Regions from separate parts of the Agrobacterium sp. DSM 25558 genome, predicted to be linked through region 3. Evidence: predicted binding sites of a transcription regulator. Region 3 holds the regulator's gene; each other region holds the start of a gene.
What was found. The regulator PhoB, encoded in region 3, activates phosphate uptake and scavenging genes when phosphate is short. The targets are predictions, from matches to a motif close to TGTCATNNANCTGTCAT.

Region 1: ppk2 (polyphosphate kinase 2) is a predicted target of PhoB. The motif match lies at 2,410-2,426, and genes of this name have one in related genera.
Region 2: phnF (phosphonate metabolism transcriptional regulator PhnF) is a predicted target of PhoB. The motif match lies at 2,019-2,035, and genes of this name have one in related genera.
Region 4: DSM25558_RS18450 (PhoX family protein) is a predicted target of PhoB. The motif match lies at 3,778-3,794, and genes of this name have one in related genera.

What each region holds. Positions count from the first base shown of each region.
Region 1 covers NZ_FMUD01000012.1:5,258-10,830, reverse strand. Annotated here, with positions in the region: gene DSM25558_RS12105 (DUF3597 domain-containing protein) at 1-407, shown strand, start outside; gene DSM25558_RS12100 (DMT family transporter) at 462-1,358, opposite strand; gene ppk2 (polyphosphate kinase 2) at 1,435-2,352, opposite strand; gene DSM25558_RS12090 (MurR/RpiR family transcriptional regulator) at 2,495-3,352, opposite strand; gene DSM25558_RS12085 (HAD-IIA family hydrolase) at 3,382-4,110, opposite strand; gene DSM25558_RS12080 (metallophosphoesterase family protein) at 4,261-5,124, shown strand; gene DSM25558_RS12075 (ABC transporter permease) at 5,117-5,573, shown strand, end outside.
Region 2 covers NZ_FMUD01000022.1:62,962-68,534, reverse strand. Annotated here, with positions in the region: gene DSM25558_RS18145 (carbon-phosphorus lyase complex subunit) at 1-890, opposite strand, end outside; gene phnH (phosphonate C-P lyase system protein PhnH) at 894-1,490, opposite strand; gene phnG (phosphonate C-P lyase system protein PhnG) at 1,490-1,939, opposite strand; gene phnF (phosphonate metabolism transcriptional regulator PhnF) at 2,055-2,789, shown strand; gene DSM25558_RS18125 (SDR family oxidoreductase) at 2,894-3,757, shown strand; gene treZ (malto-oligosyltrehalose trehalohydrolase) at 3,817-5,573, shown strand, end outside.
Region 3 covers NZ_FMUD01000014.1:62,155-67,727, reverse strand. Annotated here, with positions in the region: gene pstA (phosphate ABC transporter permease PstA) at 1-980, shown strand, start outside; gene pstB (phosphate ABC transporter ATP-binding protein PstB) at 995-1,810, shown strand; gene phoU (phosphate signaling complex protein PhoU) at 1,905-2,621, shown strand; gene phoB (phosphate regulon transcriptional regulator PhoB) at 2,653-3,336, shown strand; gene DSM25558_RS13595 (cold-shock protein) at 3,717-3,926, shown strand; gene DSM25558_RS13590 (hypothetical protein) at 4,157-4,378, shown strand; gene DSM25558_RS13585 (DUF6481 family protein) at 4,416-4,805, shown strand; gene DSM25558_RS13575 (GcrA family cell cycle regulator) at 5,488-5,573, opposite strand, start outside.
Region 4 covers NZ_FMUD01000023.1:29,412-34,984, reverse strand. Annotated here, with positions in the region: gene DSM25558_RS18460 (esterase) at 128-1,285, opposite strand; gene DSM25558_RS18455 (hypothetical protein) at 1,484-1,720, shown strand; gene DSM25558_RS18450 (PhoX family protein) at 1,796-3,706, opposite strand; gene DSM25558_RS18445 (hypothetical protein) at 3,828-4,124, opposite strand; gene DSM25558_RS18440 (DUF2147 domain-containing protein) at 4,228-4,566, opposite strand; gene DSM25558_RS18435 (SEL1-like repeat protein) at 5,071-5,337, shown strand; gene DSM25558_RS18430 (GIY-YIG nuclease family protein) at 5,563-5,573, opposite strand, start outside.

The sequences.
Region 1 (5,573 bases), on a different contig from region 3:
CAGCGGCAGAGCCTACCCCGGCACCATCGTCTATCTCCGAACCAGCTGCGACAACCGCGCCGCCAGTGGGGGGAACCGGGCAGACTGTGCCCTCGACAGCAGGCGCTTCGCCTTCGATGCCATCGGCACCCACGGCATCCGGCTCTCATTCCGTTGACGTTGCATCCCAGCTTGACGCCGCGGTCAAGCACAGCGGCCAGAAGCTGGACTGGAAGCACTCCATTACCGACCTTATGAAAGCTTTGGGCATGGATGCAAGCCTCTCCGAACGCAAAGAGCTTGCGCAGGAGCTAGGATACACGGGCGAGCTCAATGGCTCGGCAGAAATGAACACCTGGCTTCACAAGGCACTCCTCAAGAAGCTTTCGGAAAACGGTGGCAAGGTGCCAGCAGAACTGCTTGATTGATCTGAGGGCGTAACTTTCCTCAGAAGTGCAGAATTTAGATGGGTGGAAACGACGTCAGCTTTGACGGGCATTTCCACCCTTTTCTACGCGGCGTTCCCAAAATATCAGAATGAGGCTTGAGGTGATTATGAGGAGCGCGCCTACAAAGACGTTCGCGGTCGGTATCTCCGCCCAGAAAATGTACCCGTAAAAGAATGCCCATATCAGGCCTGTATATTCCACAGGTGCCAAGGCAGAAGCCGGTGCGTGACGAAAACCTTCGTAAAGCAGATACTGACCAAGAGCTGCGACCAAGCCAAGGGCCGTCATCAGTGCCCATCCCGTTGCGTCCGGTGTTTTCCATATCCACGGAAAAGATGCTGCGCAGGCAAGTCCGAATAAAAGGCTCGTGGCGAACATCTGCGTGAGCGTTGTTTCGGTTCTGCTCACAAGGCGAATGTAAATCGTACTCAATGCCCAGCAGAAACCGGCGGCGAGGGACATTGCTGCGGGTATCAAGTTGGGCGAGTGGGTTGGGTTCGCTGCGACGCAAACGCCGATGAACCCGGCGACACAGGCGACCCAGCGTCCTATTTTGACCTTTTCTCCCAGCATTGCTATCGAAAGGAATATGGCAATGATAGGCGCTGAAAAGTAAAGCGTTGTCAGCTCAGCAAGCCCCAGATCTCTGGCCGCGTTGTAGAAAAGCATCCAAGCCACAAGCATTAAAATCGCTCGCAAAACCACCGTTCCGCGGTATTTGCTTTTCAATATGGATGGGTGTTTCCTGTACCAGGCGAGCGAACCAGCGATTAAGACGATGACGAGACTTCGGAAAAAGAGAATTTCCGGTACACTGTAATCTGCAACCAACCATTTAACGATTGCATCCTGCAATGAAAAACAGGCGTAGCCTGCCGATGCGAGGGCAATGCCTCTCATCGGTCTCGTCTCACCTTGATTGGAAGTCATCAGTGCCTCGCGTCGATTCTCGAAGCGTGGATAAGGCCAAGCTGATGCGAAGTCACCGTGTCCTACAACCTTTCTGTCATCTGAAGATGTCCGGCACATACATTTCTGCCGGAACCGGAGCGCGATTGTAATCGGAGTTGCGGGCGCGTTCCGGAAGATGGATGGATGGTTTGGGAACATCCTCATAGGGAATCTGCTGAAGCAGATGTGAGATGCAGTTCAAGCGCGCTTTGCGCTTGTCGACGGCATCGACGACCCACCAAGGCGATTCCGGTTTGTGGGTCCGCTCCAGCATTTCCTCCTTGGCTTTCGTATAGGATTCCCAGTGGACGCGGCTTTCCAGATCCATCGGCGACAGCTTCCACTGCTTTAACGGGTCCTGAATGCGCATGTTAAAGCGAAATTCCTGTTCTTCATCGGTGATGGAGAACCAATATTTGATCAGGATGATGCCCGAGCGAACCAGCATGTTTTCAAACTGCGGAACCGATTGAAAGAAATCCTCCAGCTCATCTGCCGTACAAAAGCCCATGACGCGTTCGACGCCTGCGCGATTATACCAACTCCGATCGAACAGGACGATCTCACCTGCGGTTGGCAGGTGTTGCACATAACGCTGGAAATACCATTGATGCCGCTCGCGCTCTGAAGGAGCCGGCAGGGCAACCACGCGGCAAACGCGTGGATTGAGCCGTTGGGTTACACGCTTGATGGCACCACCCTTGCCGGCAGAGTCTCGCCCTTCGAAAATGACCACGACCTTGAGCTTTTGGTGCTGAACCCAATCCTGCAATCTGACGAGTTCGTGCTGAAGACGAAACAGTTCCTGGAAGTAGACCTTGCGGTCGAGAAGCCTGCCGGGGGCGGATTTCATGCTCTCAGCAGCTAGGTCATCCAGCCGGTCCTCATCCATCTGTAGTTCCAGCTCTTCGTCAAAACTGTCGACGATCTCCGCTTTGATACGGTCAAGTTGGCTTGGGTCACTGATATTCATGCGCCGTCTCTCCTGAGATTGCGTTGTCCACATTGAACATGTTGTAATGCGAGACTTGTGTCAGCCGGATGACGCCTCCTGTCGATGAATACGTAACGTTCACAAACATGAGCCATTGCGTGTGTGGAAAGCTCTTTGGCGCTCAAACCCGTTTCGTAGATAAAACGTCAAAAGTCTTGGCGATGGTTTGCACGGACCGCTCATAGTCGGCCAATGCGAGGCAGGCGATCAGCGCATCGACGATCGCAAGCTGGGCGATGCGGCTGGTCATTGCTTCGGCGCGGAACTGGGTCTCTCGCGCCAATGTGTTCAAAACAATGTCGCTAAAGGCAAGCAGTGGTGACTTGCCGAAATTGGTGATCGCGATTGTCGTCGCACCGGCTTCCTTGGCCAGTCGCGTTGCGGTCAAAGTTTCAACTGTGGCACCGGAATGTGAAATGGTGATCACTGCTGTGTCTTTATCAGCCAGTGCGGCGGTGATTGCCTGCACGTGGCTGTCGACGCTTGCACGGGACAGAATGCCAATGCGCAGCAAACGGTAATTGGTGTCTTCGGCAACCGTCGCCGCGCTGCCGATACCAAAAACCTCAACGCGCTTTGCTTTGCGTATGGCCTCGACGGCTTTTGCAAGGGCGCGGACATCAAGTGCTTTTTGCGTGTCACGCAACGCTTGCATGTCAGACTGGAACACTTTTTCGATGACCGATGCCGTGTCGTCCTCCAGCGTCAGGTCTTCGTGGATGAACTGAACGGGCTGCACCAATTCACGGGCCAGCGAGATTTTCACCTGCTGGAAGCCGCGCGCGCCGATCGTCTGACAAAAACCGATAACGCTGCCTTCGCTGGCTTCAGTGCGCTCCGCGACTTCCGTTACTGACATATGCACGACTTCTGCCGCATTCAGCGTGATGAAATCCGCGATACGACCGGCGGTGGGGGCCAGATCCTTGCGCACCGCGTGAATGCGGTCGACGACGCCTGCGAAGTCCTGGCTATTCATTGTCTTATCCGATGCCATGAGAATTCCCGTTACTCTGCTGCTTGACGCATGGGACGTCGCAACAATCCGTTATCCACTTGCCAGAACTGCATGCCGACGCGACTTGCACCAAGGCCATCCGTCTGCGGGTTATCACCAATCATGACCGCATCAGCAGGCGTCACGCCCAGTCGCTTACAGGCCATCTCGAACAATATCCTTTCCGGCTTGCCGATAACTGTGTATTCGCGCGGGCCTGCACACGCAAGGATAGCAGCCGCCAACGCCCCGGTTTCCGGAACGGGCTTTCCAGTGGGCCCGGGGTGACTGAGATCCGGGGCGGCTACGAACAACGCGGCACCATCACAAAGAGCCTCCGCAGCAGTCGCAATCTTGATGTAGGAAAAGTTGCGGTCGCGCGTAACGAGCACGATGTCGGGCCGTTCCTGATGCAGCCTAAGTCCCTTGCGTCGGGCATAATTGCGCAAGCCAGCACTGCCTAACAGCAAAACGGATGCGCCGGGATGTCTTTGCGCGATGCAGTCAATGGCCGTGGTGCCAGCGAGAATGATCCGGTCGCTGGCAAGTGGCAGGCCAAGGCTACGTAACATGCGAGACAGTTGGTCCGGCGTATGCTCGGCATTGTTGGAAACGACCATATAGTGGTCTTCCACCTGTTTCAGCAGCCACCGTGCATCCGGCAGAACCACTCGCCCGCTGATGAGCGTACCATCAAGATCGATCAGATAACCACCGGCATCAAAAGCAAATTCAGACACGTTAATCCCTCGTTTTCATGTCTGATGTGAATTGAGATAAGCTCAATGTCAACCGTAAATAAAAATGAGACTAATTCATAATAGTGTCATGCAAGAGGTTTAATCCTGCCGATCAGGACGGGCCAGAAGCCCTGACATCAGGAGCAAGCCATGAAGATCGCCATCATCACAGATATCCATCACGGACCTCAGTCGCATACCAAGGACGCAGCTTGGAACGGCCTGCCAGTGCTGCAGCAATTCATTGATCGCGCGACGGCAGACAATGTCGATCTGGTGCTGGATCTGGGCGATCATATCTCCGATACGACCCATGCCGATGATTACCGCGTGGCTTCCGAAGTGGCCGAAATCTTCAAGACATTCCCCGGAAAAAGGGTGCATGTGATCGGCAATCACGACGTCGAAAACTTGAGCATTGCTGACAACGAAGCTATTTTCGGACAATCGATGGCCAGCAGTGTGACCGATCTGGGCGATGTTCGCCTCATCGCATGGCAGCCAAACGTCAAAATCACCATGGGCACCGGTTTTAACAGGGCATCGGAGCATCTCGACTGGCTGGTAGAGGCTCTGAACGCCGACGAGCGTCCGGCCATCATTGCCACACATGTGCCGCTGTCGGGTCATTCCCAGATCGGCAACTATTACTTCCAGCGTAATGCGCAATATTCGACCTATCCCGACCATGACGTGGTGCGCGCCGCCGTGGAAGTGACCGGAAAGGCCGCGCTTTGGCTATCCGGCCATGTGCACTGGAACACCGTCACCAACGTCGGCAATATCCAGCACGTCACCATCCAGTCGCTGAGCGAACGGTTCACCACCATGCCGTTGACGGCCGCCGCCTATGCCGCCCTGGAAATCACGGGTGACCAGTTCACCATCGACGTTCATGGCAACGATCCGTTCTACGCTCGTTTGCCATTCCGCAAATCTGGTGATCGCCCGTGGGTCGCGCCAATGCAGCCATTTGAAGAGCGCGTTGTCGAGATGGAGCGCCAACGTGCTTGATTTTCTGGCGCGCCGGATACTTGGCGCACTCGCAACACTCTGCTTTGTCGTGACGGCGGTGTTCTTTGCGACGCGTCTTTCTGGCAACGCCATGGATTATCTGCTGCCCCCGGGTACGGATGCGCAGACCAAGGTCGCCATGGTTCAGCAGTTCGGCCTGGATCAACCGCTCTGGGTGCAGTTTTTCCGCTTCGTTGGCGGATTGCTGCACGGCGACATGGGGTTGAGCTTCTACGAGCGCCGCCCGGTGGTCGATATCTATGCCGAACGTCTGCCCAATACGCTGCAACTGTTTGCCTACGCGCTCTTTATCTCAGTCGTCGCTGGCGTGCCTCTTGGCATTGCCGCCGCGCTCAAACGCGGAAAGGCCATCGGTTCGGCAATCATGGGATTGGCCTTCATCGGTTATGCCACGCCGAATTTCGTGCTCGCCATCATCATGATCCTGG
Region 2 (5,573 bases), on a different contig from region 3:
GCGCGGAGAGCGCGATCGACAAGGCTCATCGCCATTGCCTTTCGTTCCGACTGGCCGAAAACGAGGCCGTAGCCACGGGTGAACTTCGGCCCCTCCTCGCCCTGCCCCTTGAACTGCGAGACCATCTGGCATTCCGTAACGCGGATGGAGCCAAGGCAGACGGCAAAGCCAAGTTCCGGTACGTCGATCTCGATGTCGACCATGCCGATACGCACTTCGCCGACAAAGGGATGGGTGCGGCCATAACCGCGCTGGGTGGAGTAACCAAGAGACAGAAGAAACCCTTCATCACCCCGTGCCAAAGCCTGCAATCGCAAATCGCGATCGACGGGAAATGCCGTTGGGTCACGCGTCAGATCGGCAGGCTCCTTGTCCGAGGGGACATCCGGTTCGATCAAGCCTTCATCGTTGAGAATATCGGTCACTCTCGGAAAGGCTGGCACATCATCCAGAGCGCGTCTTGCTGGTTCATCCACCGGCTCGTCACCGGCCATATCGGGATCGATCAGCCGGTGGGTGTAATCAAAAGTGGGCCCCAGCAACTGGCCACCTGGGATGTCCTTATAGGTTGCCGATACGCGTCGCTCGATGCTCATGCAATCCGTGGCGATAGGCCGCGAATATCCGAAGCGCGGCAGGGTCGTGCGATAGGCCCGCATCAGGAAAATCGCCTCGATGAGATCACCCCGCGACTGGCGTACACACATGGCTGCCAACTGCGGATCGTAAAGCGATCCTTCAGCCATGACCCGGTCAACTGCCAGCGACAGCTGGCCGGCGATCTGCTCCAGCGTCAAGGCGGGAATATCGCGATCGCCACGCCGGCGGTCCGCCAGCAGCTTATGAGCTTTATCGATGGCTGCTTCGCCACCCTTTACTGCAACATACATGGATCACACCTCCCGAATACGCGTCGTGCGCGGCAAGGCAATCGCCTCAGCACCGCAGACAAGCAGAATGTCAAAGCCCAGCGGATAACGGGCGGCATTGGCTTCCATGGCACCCACGAAACCCTCTGGCAGACCGGCAGGCGCGATGGTGCAGGAAGTCTCGATGCCTGGTCCCGTCAGCTCAAGCGATGCTCCACCGTTGATCGAGCGGACCGGTAGAATGAGGGTCGCAGAACGGTCTGGATATTCCATCGTTCCATGCGCAAAGGTCTGCCACTGCGCCACATCGCTTGCTTCAGTCAAAAGCACGAAACTCGCCTTCGACGGCTCTTGCGCAATGGGTGCACCGCTATGGAAGGTGAGCCACGCTGCAACATCCTTCATCGCGTCCGAGGCCTCAATCCACACGGGCGTATCGTAGTCAGCCAGTGTAAGCAGAATTGCGGATGCGGCAGCATTTAGCGGCGCTGGGCCAGCGGCACGCTCACCCAGCGTTGCAACCGTTCCCGGTCTTGAAACGGCATGCATTACGGCATGAAAGACATCTTGCGAAGCAAAGACCGGATCGGCAAAGCCGCCATCGAACGTGACCGTACTCATCAGTCTTCTCCTCTCGCGACGGTGAAGAAATCAACCTTCGTCGCTTCCGTTTCTTCAGCCCGGCGGAGTTTGGTGTCTTCCAGAATAGCCAAGGCGGGGCGAACAATTTCGTCATCGATGCGCGCGACCCAGTCAGGGCTTTGCCGCAACGCATCCAGATGAGCGACGATATGTGCCTTGCGCTGATCGCGACCGAGAACAATCGAATGCCCAACCTCACCGGTTGCGAGCTTGACGGTTGCGCGAGTGACGCTGGCTTCCCCAAGATTGAATGCGGCGCCGCCGCCGCCAATTTTGCCGCGAACCATTACGGTGCCGATTTCAGGCCCTCGCACAGGCGCTGCCCGCGGCATTTGCGCCTCCAGCACGCCGTAGGTTTGCAAAAGAACATCTGCCGGTGCGTTGGCAAGGATATCCAGCGCTTGCTTTCGATTGAATACTTCCATCATTTTGCCGCCGATATGGTAGGTTTGTAATTTGTCTATTTGTATAGACAACCATTCTTATTTGTTTTATACATCACTAATCATGACGATGGAATGACAGCGGGACGTTTGAAGAAAAATGAATGCAAATGACGATGGCATATCCCGATGGCGCAGGGTGGCGGATGGACTTCGCGGCGCAATCGCCAACGGCGAAATGGGCGAGCAATTGCCGCCGGAAACCGAACTCGCCACGCAGTTTGGCGTCAACAGACATACGGTCAGGCGGGCCATTGCAGCGCTATCGAGTGATGGAGTTTTACGTGCTGAACGTGGCCGCGGGACATTCGTCAATGCGGCAAAGACGCGTGTCGCTTACCCCATAGGGGAAAGGGCGAGGTTCTCCGAGAACATGATGCAGCAATCGCTCGCCCCTTCCGGTCGTCTCATTCATGCAGAGATCGTGGCGGCCGATACCGCCCAGGCAAAGCTCCTGTCCTGCGGCCTCGGCTCCCCCTTGCACCGCGTCGAGCATTTGGCAGTCGCCGACGGCGCGCCGATGTCGCGGTCTGTTTCCTTGTTCTCAGCAGATCGGTTTCCGGGCATCATAGCTGGTTATGCGGAAACCGGCTCGATCACCAAAGCGCTGGAGCGTGAAGGTCTGGCCGATTATCGACGTCAGGAAACGAGATTGACTGCCGAACGGGTCTCGGCTCGCGACGTGGAACTTCTCAATTGCGCCGCAGACAGCATCGTTCTCGTCAGCCAGGCCGTCGACGTCGATATGGATAGCAAGCCCATCCAAAGCATCGTCACACGGTTTCTTGCCGACCGTATGGAGCTGGTGTTTTCCAACGTTGCCCAAACGGCTTGAGGCTCGATTGGACTAATGATGGGGCTTATTCGGGGGAACGTATCGGCCAATCACTTGTTAGCAGAGGGAAAGGCATTCCCGCCAGCAACATGATTGGAAATTTGATGTCCGATACAAATCGTCCCACGCCGCCCTTCGCTGAACAGCAACAGGAACCGCCGGGAACGACTGCACAGATGCAGCCTGTTCCTGATCACGGCGAGCACTCTTATCGCGGAGACGGCAAACTATCGGGAAAAGTCGCGCTGATTACGGGCGGTGATTCCGGCATTGGAAAAGCCGTGGCCATAGCCTTTGCCAGAGAGGGAGCCGATATTCTCATTTCGTATCTTAACGAAGACGACGATGCGAAAGACACGGCCAAGTGGGTCGAAGAAGCAGGCCGCAAAGCAATCCTCGTGCCCGGAGACATCAAATCCGAAGCGCACTGCAGATCGCTTGTGGCACAGACGGTCGAGAAACTGGGCGGGATCGACATCCTGATCAACAATGCCGCATTCCAGCGCACTTACGCCTCGATAGAGGACATCACCGCAGAGGAATGGGACGAGACGTTTCGGACCAATATCTACGCGCCGTTTTTCCTTTCCAAGGCAGCGGTCCCGCTGATGAAGCCCGGTAGTTCCATCATCAACACAACGTCCATTCAGTCACGACAGCCATCGCAGGCTCTGCTGGCCTATGCGTCGACAAAAGGGGCGATATCCAACTTTACCGCTGGTTTAGCCGAAATGGTGGCAGACAAGGGCATCCGGGTAAACGCCGTCGCGCCCGGCCCGATCTGGACGCCTCTCATCCCGTCCACAATGCCTGCTGAAAAGGCCGCAAAATTCGGCGAAAAGACGCTGTTGGCCCGTGCTGGCCAGCCAGCGGAATTGGCAGGTGCCTATGTGCTGCTCGCATCCGAGCTTGGAAGCTACATGACCGGAGCAGTCATCCCCGTAACGGGCGGCGAGATCATGATCTAGGACAGCCCGACAGCAGGTCAGTTCCGCCGAACACTCGAAGACGTCACAAATTTGCATCATTGCAGATTTGCAACTTACGCCGGTTCCAGCCGTTAGTCTGGCTCCGGTCAGTCTATGATGATGTTATCAAAGGGTTTTATAAAATGCTTGACGAACTGGCTGTTGCGCGTACTGGGTCCGAAACTCGCTCTACTCTAGCTTGGGGCGCTCAGCTCATCGATGGCGGAACGCGTTTCAGGCTTTGGGCACCCAACCAGAAACAGGTCAAGCTGCGCTTATCGGGCGATCATCTCATGACCCGTTCGCAAGACGGCTGGTTCGAAATCTTCATCAACGAACAGCCGTTTGGCTCATCATATGGTTTCGTTTTGGATGACGGTAGCGTTGTCTCGGACCCCGCCTCACGCCGACAACAATCCGATGTTTCAAGCCTGTCCATCCTGACAGATCCGAACGCCTACCAGTGGAAACACCGGGAGTGGAGAGGCAGACCATGGCATGAGGCCGTGATCTACGAGATTCACATTGGTACCTTCACACCTGAGGGGACATTCAATGCGGCCGCTGCCAAGCTTGATCACCTCAAGGAAATCGGGGTGACCGCAATCGAGATTCTGCCACTCGCACATTTCCCAGGAGCGAGAGGATGGGGGTACGATGGCGTGCTGCAATATGCTCCCCACACAGCCTATGGTACACCCAACGATCTTAAAGCATTGATAGACATCGCCCACGGCCTTGGTTTGATGGTCTTTCTCGACGTCGTCTACAATCACTTTGGTCCCGAAGGAAACTTTCTGAGCCAATATGCGCCTGAGTTTTTTCGGGATAAACACAATGACTGGGGACAGGAGATTGCCTTCGAGCGTCAACCGGTCAGACGCTATTTTACCGATAATGCCCTGTACTGGCTTGAAGAGTTTCGACTGGATGGCCTGCGCTTTGATGCCGTCAATGAGGTCAAAGACGACAGCAGCACACATATCCTTGAAGAGATACCTGCTGTGATCAGACAGAGACTGACGGATCGTACCATTCATTTAATGATCGAAAATCCACCCAACGGGACAGACCTGTTGGCGAACGGGTTGTTCACGGCGGACTGGAATGACGGTTTTCATCATGTCGTACACCGGATCGTGACAGGCGAAACCAGCGGAATCTTCGACAAGTTTGCCGATACCCCTTTTGATCAACTGCGCAAAATCGCGGCAGAAGGTTACGTAGACGCGGGAGAACCTACGATCAGCAAGCATTTGCCTCCAACTGCCAGCTTGCCATCAACGTCCTTCATCCATTTTCTTCAAAATCACGATCAGGTCGGCAATCGCGCGCTTGGCGACAGGTTGCACACCACCATCGATGATCAGCTTCATCGCGCATTGACTGCGCTGCTTCTCCTATCTCCTCAAATTCCCCTTCTCTTCATGGGTGACTCCTACAGGGACAACACCCCGTTTCATTTCTTCGCCGACTATAAGGGCGAACTCGCTTCAACCATCCGCGACAATCGCGCACCTGAAGCCGAAAACTTCGGCGGTTATCCCAAGGGCTTTTCAGCGGACGACATTCCGGATCCGAATGCGGAAGCGACATTCCTAGGCTCCAAAATCGATTGGGCCCAATTAGAAACCGAAGAGGGACGCGCGTGGTCGGGCTGGCTCAAGCGTTTGATAGCCATCCGTCAGGCGCACATTGCGCCTAACCTAGCAGACGCTGGTGAAACCAACTCTGGAACAGTGTTGGATTGCCCAGCAGAATGCGTCTTCGTTGACTGGACAATCGGCAAAATTCTCCTGCAACTCCGCCTTAATCT
Region 3 (5,573 bases):
ATGACCGCACGGCCCTGCGCTCCGTCAATGCCCTGATCTCGGATAGCATCCGTGCTCAGCTGCGCGACGTCGTGGTCAAGGATCCGAGCATCATCGGCACCACGCGCACGGTTTCCCTTCTGGCGTCGGGCGATCTCGATAGCGCCGTCAAGGGCCAGATCGATCTCTCCGTCAACGAAGCCAACCGCCGCATTTCGGATCAGCAACTCGGCTGGGTCAAGCAACTGACCGATGCTGGGCAGCTTGCGAAGCAGTTCAACACCGGCATTTTCTTCAACGGCGCATCCAGCCGTCCGGAAGCATCGGGTGTGGGCGTCGCACTGATCGGCTCCTTCTATATGATGATGATCGTGCTGGTGCTGTCGCTGCCCATCGGTGTCGCCGCATCCATCTATCTGGAAGAGTTCGCGCCGAAGAACCGTCTGACGGATCTCATCGAGGTCAATATCAACAACCTCGCTGCCGTTCCTTCGATCGTTTATGGTCTGCTCGGTCTGTCTGTCTTCATCAACTTCCTGGGTTTCCCGCGCTCGGCCTCGCTGGTCGGCGGTCTGGTGCTGACATTGATGACGCTGCCGACCATCATCATCGCCACCCGCGCGGCGTTGAAAGCCGTGCCACCATCCATCCGTGCTGCGGCTCTTGGCCTTGGCGCATCGAAAATGCAGACGATTTTCCACCATGTCCTGCCGCTTGCCATGCCCGGTATTCTCACCGGTACCATCATCGGCCTGGCGCATGCCCTTGGCGAAACCGCTCCCCTGCTGCTCATCGGCATGGTCGCCTTCGTCGCGAATTATCCGACAACACCCATGGACCCGTCTACGGCCCTGCCGGTGCAGATTTACATGTGGGCGAACGAAGCAGAACGTGCCTTTGTCGAAAGAACATCTGGCGCTATCATCATCCTGCTCATGTTCCTCATCGTCATGAATGTTGGCGCAATTCTGTTGCGTCGCCGCTTTGAACGGCGCTGGTAGAGGGAGCTAAGGCTATGAACATGTTGTCGGAAGCAGCAGTTGAAAAGGCGCTGGACAAGAAAATGAATGAAGTTTCGTATAAGATGATCGGCAAGGACGTTTCCGTCTATTACAGTGAGAAACGTGCCCTTTACGATGTGAACCTCAACGTTCGCGAAAACACCGTTACAGCTCTGATCGGTCCGTCCGGTTGCGGCAAGTCGACGTTCCTGCGCACCTTGAACCGCATGAACGACACGATCGATGGCTGCCGGGTCGCTGGCAAGATCACGCTCGATGAAGAAGATATTTACGATCCGATCATCGATGTGGTGGAACTGCGGGCCCGCGTCGGCATGGTGTTCCAGAAGCCGAACCCGTTCCCGAAGACGATCTATGAAAACATCGCCTATGGTCCGCGCATCCACGGTCTCGCCCGCAACAAGGCGGATATGGACCAGATCGTAGAAGCCAGCCTGCAGAAGGCCGGCCTTTGGAACGAAGCGAAGGATCGGCTGCACGAATCCGGTACCGGTCTGTCCGGCGGTCAGCAGCAGCGTCTTTGCATCGCCCGCGCCATTGCCGTTTCGCCTGAAGTCATCCTCATGGATGAGCCTTGCTCGGCGCTGGACCCGATTGCGACTGCCAAGGTCGAGGAGCTGATCCACGAACTGCGCGCAAACTATACCATCGTCATCGTCACCCACTCCATGCAGCAGGCGGCCCGCGTGTCTCAGCGTACCGCCATGTTCCACCTCGGCCATCTGGTCGAAGAGAACGATACCGACAAGATGTTCACCAACCCGGATGATCAGCGCACGCAGGACTACATCATGGGTCGCTTCGGCTGATCCCATTGTCTGTTGTGTGATGAGACATCCACGCCAACCCGCTTGAGCCTGGTCAGGCTTGCGGGGCGGCGTCACGAAACTGGAGAATTCGACCATGCCGACACATTCCCACATCATGTCCGCCTATGATGACGAGCTGAAGTTCCTCACCCGCCGGATCGCCGAAATGGGTGGCCTTGCCGAACAGATGTGCGCCGACGCCGTGCGTGCGCTCGTCAATTCGGACTCCGCCCTGGCGCAGAAGGTGATCTCGGACGACACCATTCTGGACCATGCCGAACGCGAAATCGGCGACAAGGCGATTGTCACCATCGCAAAGCGCCAGCCAATGGCCGCAGACTTGCGTGAAGTCATCGGGACGCTGCGCATCGCAGCCGATCTCGAACGCGTGGGCGATCTTGGCAAGAACACCGCCAAGCGTGTTCTGGCCGTTTCCGGCACCGGCGTTCCGCGCAAGCTGGCGCGTGGCATCGAGCATCTCTCGGAGCTGGCTCTGGTCCAGCTCAAGGAAGTCCTCGACGTTTACTCGACCCGCTCCGTAGAAAAGGCCCAGGCCATCCGTGAACGCGACGAAGAAATCGACGCGATGTACACATCGCTGTTTCGCGAACTGTTGACCTATATGATGGAAGACCCGCGCAACATCACCACCTGCACGCATCTTCTCTTCTGCGCCAAGAACATCGAGCGCATCGGTGACCACGCCACCAACATCGCCGAAACCATCTACTACATGGCCACCGGCAGCCAGCCGGAAGGCGAACGTCCAAAGGACGATAGTTCCAACACGCTCGGCGCAGTCACCGAGTGAATTCCTTATAAGACTGGCGGAGTCCCTAGCCATGGTGCCGAAAATCGCAGTTGTCGAAGATGAAGAGGCGTTGAGCGTTCTTCTTCGATACAATCTGGAATCCGAAGGTTACGACGTGGATACTATACCGCGTGGTGACGAGGCGGAAATCCGCTTGCAGGAACGCACACCGGATCTTTTGATCCTGGATTGGATGCTGCCGGGCGTTTCCGGCATCGAGCTTTGCCGCCGTCTGAGAATGCGTCCTGAAACCGAACGGCTTCCGATCATCATGTTGACGGCACGCGGTGAGGAAAGCGAGCGGGTGCGCGGTCTGGCCACCGGTGCCGACGACTACGTGGTCAAGCCCTTCTCCACGCCGGAACTGATGGCGCGCGTCAAGGCCATGTTGCGCCGCGCCCGCCCGGAGGTTCTGTCTTCGGTTCTGAAATGCGGTGACATCGAGCTGGATCGCGAAACCCACCGCGTTCACCGCAAGACCCGTGAAGTGCGGCTCGGACCAACCGAATTCCGTCTGCTGGAATTCCTGATGGTGTCTCCCGGTCGAGTTTTCTCGCGCTCCCAACTGCTTGATGGCGTATGGGGTCACGATATCTATGTGGATGAACGCACTGTAGACGTCCATGTCGGCCGCCTGCGCAAGGCGCTCAACTTCTCCAACATGCAGGATGTCATCCGTACCGTACGCGGCGCGGGTTATTCCATGGAAGCCTGATATGGGGCAGGGAGCATTGGTTTGCTCCCACCAGAAAACCGAGATACGTCATGCTAATCTAAATATAACACCGCTCCGAAAGGGGCGGTGTCTTGCGTTATCTTGTCCCGTGAAAGTACCACAAAGCCCTTTCGGGTCGGGCTTTTGGGATCGATATGAAAAGCCCGTCAAACCCTAAATTGAAAATTTCGGAATTATAGGTTTGACTATAGGGCGATAACCGTCTATCAATGGCTCATCGATCTTTTGCTTGCTGAGCTTTGGTTACCGCGCGATTAGCACCGCGCTTTGAACTAACCCTTCCTTTCAAAAAAATCGCTGTACTCGCACGTAGGGCTTCTGTCCTGCGATCTATAACATATGCTTTGAAAGGGTTCATTATGACCACAGGCACAGTAAAATGGTTTAACTCCACCAAGGGCTTCGGCTTCATTCAGCCTGACAACGGCGGCACAGACGCATTCGTACACATCTCCGCTGTAGAGCGTGCAGGTATGCGCGAAATCGTTGAAGGCCAGAAGTTGAGCTACGACCTTGAGCGCGACAACAAGTCGGGCAAAATGTCTGCTTGCAACCTGCAGGCTGTATAATACGGAATCTGCTTTCCATTGACCACGGATGTACTGGCACTGTTGAAAGCATGAGACCAATCGAGGTCAGGCAGGTTGCCTGGCCTTTTTTTGTGCCGCTCGGCGGCCAAGCGCTTGAAGGTATTGCATCGTCGAGATGCACGAATACGCTTCAGGGACTAAATCTGCGTATCGTTCTTTTTAAAAAATCGATTCCGATTTTCAGTGCGATGCGGTAAGAAGGGAAATCCATGTCTGACGCTCACAGCAAATCTCGCAAGCAGGCTGAAATCGCCTTCGGTGCCACGCAATCGCAGTTTTTTGCGCGCGGCCGTGCCGTTGATGAACTCAACTCCATTGCCCAGGCTCGCGACGAAAAGACCATCCGGTTGCGCGAAGCGCGGCTTGCGAAAGAACTGGACGACAGCATGAAGCCCGCAATCATCCCAACGAAACGCGCCAAAAAATCCTGACCCCCGGTCGGCGTGACGCATCAACTGGAATAGAGATTTGAGAAACACTAGAAATATCAAGAACAACGAAGTTTCCGAACGTCGCGGCGCTGCCGCGGAAGCCAAGGCCGCTCTGTTGAAGGCCTATCGCGAAGCCAAGGAAGCTGCCGCACCGACGCTCGAAGCAAAGCAGGCGGAGCAGATTGCTGTTGCCGAAGCACGCAGAGCGCGTCAGGCTGAACGAGACGCGCAGAAGCGCGAGGAAAAACGTCGCCTTGAGGCAGAGGCCGCAGAACGCGAAGCCGAGCTTGCAGCTGCAGCAAACGCTGAAGAAGACGCCCGCAAGGCGGCTGAAAAAAATCGTATCGCCCGCGTCGTTGAAGACGAAGCGGCCCGCAAGGCAGAACGCGACCGTCGTTACGCCAACCGCAAGGCCCGCCAGGGCTGAAGCATTCACCCGGGATCCAGCAGCCGTTCATGCGAAGGGCTGCGATCCGGCGGGTTGGATCATCTCATCGCCGTGCTGCTGAAGCACGTTGCGCCCTGCGGCTTATGCCGCAGGCAGGCCTTGCACCTTGCAGAAATCGTCGAGGACGTTTCCAACGAAATGCCTCTCCATCTGCCGTGACATTCTCTCACAAAATATAATAGCTATGTGACTGTGAGACACAGTGCTGGATGGATGACATGAATACATGGCGTCGGAAGGCTATCGAGGCCGCACCCGATATCCGTAAACATATTGAGCAGGCTTGGTCGCCGATGGCGGCGTGGATAGAGCTGCGCGTGTTGTTTGAAGACTCTGTGAAAAGCGGAGACACAGAAAACCCCGACTTATCCTGGATTACGCACGCTATTGTCTCGCAGCACCGCATAACGAGATCAACACTGCCGTCACCGTCGGCTTTATCGAGCATTTGGCTGAAGACGACGAGGTGCGAAGCCGCCTGCCGGAGCTTATCACGGCGCAAGACGTGCACGAGTGGCGTGATATCTTGGCTTATCACAGAGATAGCGGGGTCATTGATGCGCTGAGCAAAGCTTGCCTGCGCCATCAAAAGCACACGGCAAATTCCAGGCATTAAAAAAGCGGGCCAATGACCCGCTCTCCTCTTAAAATGTTGTAATCTTTAGGCTCTACGGCGTTCGCTGACAGGCTGGTAGGCCATCTTCGCGTGGAATTTGCAGTAAGGCGAGGACTCGTGGGATTCGCAGC
Region 4 (5,573 bases), on a different contig from region 3:
CCATTCTTAATGGTCACAGCTGAGGTTGCTGTGATAGCAACGCCCATGACCGAATAACGCTTCGGTCTGTCGCTAGAATACCGCCGCCTCATCCTTTCCAAGACAAGACGGCGGGTGTAGTTGAACTTTACTTCTTGAACACCTTCGTCAGAAACGCCTCAAACGAAGGCCGCCAGACGTCCATCTCATGGCCGAGGTCTTTGTATTCCTGGTAATCGTGGGCGATCTTCTTTTCGTCCAGCGTGGCTTTGAGGCCAGCTATGTCCTTGCCGGTGACCACATCCTTGGTGCCGACGGTGACGGTGAGGTTGCGAAGCGCCTTGTTGATTGTCTCGGGCGCGTTCAGCGCGGCATCGACGGCCTTGTTGGGGACCGTGGTCGTGGTGACGCCGCTGAAGGTGGCGACCCAGCCGAAGGTGCCGAGGTGGGTGAGACCGGAGACGAGGGACTGGTAGCCGCCCTGTGAGAGGCCGACCACGGCGCGGCCGTCCGCGTCGTCTCGCACCTTATAGTGCTTTTTCATATAGGGGATGAGGTCTTCCACCAGCTCGCGGTCGATTGCGTCGGCATTGATGGGGTAGAAGTTCTTGCGGCGCTCGGCACCGGGGAAGTTTTCAGCGATGGCTTCGGGAATATCGGCTTCCGTATCGGGGATGACCACGATCATCGGCTGGATCTTTTTCTCGGCCAGGAGATTGTCGAGGATCTCAGGCGCGCGGCCCTGGGCGACCCACGAGGCAACGGTATCGCCAAAGCCATGGTAAAGATACATGACTGGCAGCGCTTCGGAGGAATCGCTATAGCCCGGCGGCGTGTAGACATAGGTTGCGCGCTGGGATTTCAACGCCTTGGATGGGATGGTGACGAGGCGAAGCTCGCCATGCGGCACATCGCGCACATCGAGAATGCTGCCCGGCACGAGAATGAGGCTGGTGTTCACCTGCCGCTGCGGCTTGGGGTAGTTTGTGCCAGTATCGATGCTGCGGAAGCCGTCTATGTTGAAATAATATTCATAGAGATTGGGCTTCAGCACATCGCTCTTAGCGCTCCAGACGCCGTTATCAGCGCGCTTCATCTCCACTGGCGCATTGGTGCCGAGAACCACGGAGACGGCCTTGGCAGAGGGCGCGAAGAGGCGGAAGTTGATCGATCCGTCTTTTTCGACGGATGTAACGAACTCATTCAAAGGCCGGTCGGCCGGTGGGGACGCGGGCAACTCAATAGCCATGACGGGCGCACTCATGATGCAGCTTGCCACGATGATGCAAGGTAAAAATAAACGCATGGAAATTTCCTCCAATTCATAAAAATGTCTCCCGATTCGAGAGTGGCAGATACCGCAGGCGCTTTCAACTCCATGAGGATGTTGATGAATTGGGTTTTCACCTTTAGGAGCTGTTTCCACCTGCGCAAGATCACCTCTGTTTCGTTTAATCGCCGAGGGCGCAGGTTTAAAGACGCATATGACGCTTAAGGACATAAAGTGAAAATTATCCAGGTGCTTACAACTGTGCTGATTGCCGTCGTGCTGATGGTCGGCTTCCGCTGGTACAGCTACGTGACAAATACGGACAGCCCGTACAACGAAGTCGGTATCGAGCTGAACAGCCGAATGCCAGGCCCGATCAACAAATGGGGTTGCGACAAGCTGCACCAGACATTCGGCAATGTTCTGCCCCCTTATGGCTGCCAGTCGGCCGATGGTACGCAGTGGCTCTAAGGGTCTTTAAGACGCTTGAAGCAGAATCAAAAAAGGCACCGCAAAAGCGGTGCCTTTTTTATGAGTAGAGGGCAATCAACCGATCATGGCGTTGTCGTCACGCTTGACGGCGATGAGGGCCGAGCGCGGTAGTTTGCCTTCGCCATCGGGGAAGGGCGCGTCGGGGTGCTGGATGCCGACGAAGTGGGTGCGTTTGTCGGCAGACCATGTCTGGCCGGTGACTTCCGAGCCCTTCGGTGCCGTGAGGAAGCGTTCGATGCGACCGGTGACGGGGTCGCCTGCCAGCATCTGGTTGTTGCCCTGTCCAGCATATTGGCCGTCATTGCTGTCTTCGCCGTCTGTCTGGATCCACAGAAGTCCAGTCGAATCGAACATCATGCCATCAGGCGAGTTGAACATATTGCCGGAGTTGATGTTGGAGGAGCCCGCATAGGCATCCTTGTGGACATCAGGATTGCCGGCCATGCAGAACAGGTCCCATTTGAACTTGGCGTCGGCATGATCGTCATTCTCAGGATACCAGCGCACGATCTGACCGTATTCGTTCTTTTCGCGCGGGTTTGCGGCGTTGAGAGCCATGGCATCGCCGCCACCATTGGCGCGCAGCTTGCCATCCTTCGTCACGCCGCGATTGGTGTTGTTGGTCAGCGCGCAATAGGCTTCGATGGCGACCGGGTTGATGGCCACCCATTCCGGGCGGTCCATGGTGGTGGCACCCACCTTGGAGGCGGCCTGGCGGGTGAAGACGCAGATTTCGTCCATCTTCATGCCGGTGGTTTCAGGCGTGAGCGCCACCCACTCGCCATTGCCGTCATCGGTGAACTTGGCGACGTAAAGCGTGCCTTCGTCCAGCAATTTCGACGTATCGCCACCCGGCACATAGATGCCGTTGGAGATGTACTTATAGAGGAACTCGCCACGCTCATCATCGCCCATATAGACAACCACGCGACCATCGCGCGCGATGACGACAGCGGCATTCTCATGCTTGATGCGGCCAAGGGCGGTGCGCTTGATGGGGGTGGAGGAAGCATTGGACGGATCGATTTCCACGACGTAACCGGCGCGGCGCGGCTCGTTGGGGTGTTTGGAAACGTCGAAACGTTCGTCGAACAGCTCGTAGCCATAACGGGTTTCAGCGGCGATGCCATAACGCTTGTAATCGTCAGGCATCTTGAAGGCAGCGTCGGTGGAGCCGAAATAGCCGTTGAAGTTTTCTTCGCAGGTCAGGTAGGTGCCCCACGGCGTGCGGCCCGCGCCACAATTGTTGAAGGTACCAAGACAGTCGATGCCGTTCGTATCGGTCTTGGTCTTGACCAGTTCGGAGCCAGCAGCGGGGCCGGAAAGCCTCATTGGCGTGTTGTGGTGAATGCGGCGGTTGAACGGGCTGCCGACGACGATCTGCCAACCATCCTTGCCTTCCGCCACTTCCATGACGGTCACGCCCTGCATGTGCTGGAGGATTTTGACCTCGTCCAGATTGGCAGGCATGCCCTTTTCGCGGTGGGGCAGGTTGGTTTCGTTGTTCACATATTCATGGTTGACGGCAATCAGCTGATGGCTGCCGACCACGAAAAGCTCCATGCCATCGGTGTTTTCGCCGAAAACCTTATCCGAATTCTCAAGGCTGACACCCTTGACCGGGTCGATATCCGATACGTTGGGAAACAGCGGCTGGCCCCATTTGGCGACGGGCTTCCAGCTATAGCCTTCGGGAACGTGGATGGTGTTATCGGTGGTGGCAGCAATAGGCTTGAACGGAAAGCGCGAGGCTGCTTCCTGTGCCTGCGCGGATGTGGACGATGCCAGATTGCCGAGCGTGCCCAAAGCGGCCGCCGCAGAACCGAAGGCCAGAACGCCGCTCAGAAAACCGCGGCGCGAAATCGCCGATTCCACCACGCGGTCGAAATCCGTCACAGCCGGTGGCGGGTTCTGCAGTTCATCCCACTCGTCCCAGCTCAATTTGCTCGTGTCGATCTTTGTCATAGCGCTCTCCGTCGGCTTGCAGTTTGGAACAATTCCAACGAAGGCAACTAAAGAGGGTTTATTGCAACGATATGACGGAAAAATGAGGGTAGTACATACCTTAGATTGTGTCTGGGCCGGGTCAAGATGAGATGACTTGGATCGATGCCCAAAGCATGAAGCCGAAAAATGCAATCATGATAAAGATATAGAATGGGCGAAATAGCCAGAATCGCTCCCAGTTGGTCAGGTTCAGATTGTAAACCGTGATCCGCTCATCAAGCTTCAAACTGTCCAAATTGCTGTCGATGGAAAAATCCCAGCCGTTCTTTTTGTAAAAATAATACTCTCTGACCTGCGTGGCGATCTGGTGCAGGATCAGCAGTGAGACCGCACCCAGTGCCGCCACTTTGATGAGGATTTCAAAAACGATCATCATTTTAGAGAAACATACTGTCCGGGTCGCTCATTGTGTTTATCGCAATGCCATTCGCTATCGAGCAATGTGGACGAAGCCTCGCCCCGTCCACACCGTCTACTGATTACAGACGCGACCATGTCTGGGATTTGCACAGTATCTTCAGCACACAGCCCTTCATGCTGAGCGAACTGCCCGAAACGGTGCCGGTGCCGCTGTAGGTCTTGTCATTGGCGGGGTCGGTGATTTCACCGGAATAGCTGTTGCCGTTTCCGCTCATCTTGCCGATCTGCTTTCCAGCGTGCTTGCCGGTTTTCAACGTGACGCAGAAGGCGGAGCCGCAAGGGGCGATGACGGCGGTCTCGCCGCTGGCCGTCTTCCAGTTGCCTTCGATCGCTTCCGCGGCAAAGGCGCTGCCGCCCATCAAAAACGCGGCTGCGGCTGCAATCATGATTCTCTTCATATGGACCTCCCAATCCAGCTTGGCGGAAACCTGTGTCAAATCAGGTCTCAGTGCTCGCAACTCCTCATGCGAATGCCAGGATTTATAATTGACGTGAACGTAAAAGGAAATATGCCTGACGGGAAATTCGCTGCTTTTTCCGGGGTCGGGGGCGCGAAAAAATCGTGGTCGAAAAATCTGAAGTCGAGACGTGGTTAGGAAAGGGTTGAAATCCAACCGTAAAGTTTTCGTAAAATTGTCTGCAAAGTCCTTAATTTCCGGGGTCTGTCATATTTAACAAAAACCCAACTTTACCAATCGTTTGGACTTTGTTTGTCCCCTATTAATCATGGATTTTAAGCGCCCGTTGAAGCCCGTTTGGCATAGTGGGGACATCGAAAGAGCAGGGAAAACCTGCCGACGGAAAAGGTCAGAACAAGCCGCAGAAGACGGTAAGGCCTGAACCGGAAAGCTCCCGAAGAGGGGCGCAGACAAAACGCTAACGGGCAAACAGGATAAAGAAAAATGGCACGCTTTGAAGTTCGCGATATCGAAATGGCAGTTGCCGGTGGCCAAAGCCGTGCGGACGTCTTCTGCAACCTCGGCCTGATCTACGCGACAGGCCGTGGCTGCCCGGTGGACCTCATCGCTGCCCACAAGTGGCTCAACATAGCCGCCATCAAGGGTTCGGACCGGGCAGCCTCGCTGCGTGCCGATCTGGCCCGCAACATGAACAAGGCAGACCTCGCAACGGCGCTACGCGCCGCCCGCGACTGGATGACCACGCATTAACAATCGAGCATCGGACCAACCGACGCCACACAAAAAGACAGAGCGGTCAAAAGACCGCCATTCTCTCCGGCTGGTTCCTCCAGTCCCGGCCGGCCACAAAAAGAATACTCCCGCAAAGGGACAACTCAGATCCACGCTGAAAAACATCAAACCGTGACCGGCAGAAACAAGGCCGGCACGGTTTTTTTGTTTGCCCATCTATATGGTCCGACGCTGGTGAACGCTCTAGCCGTCGT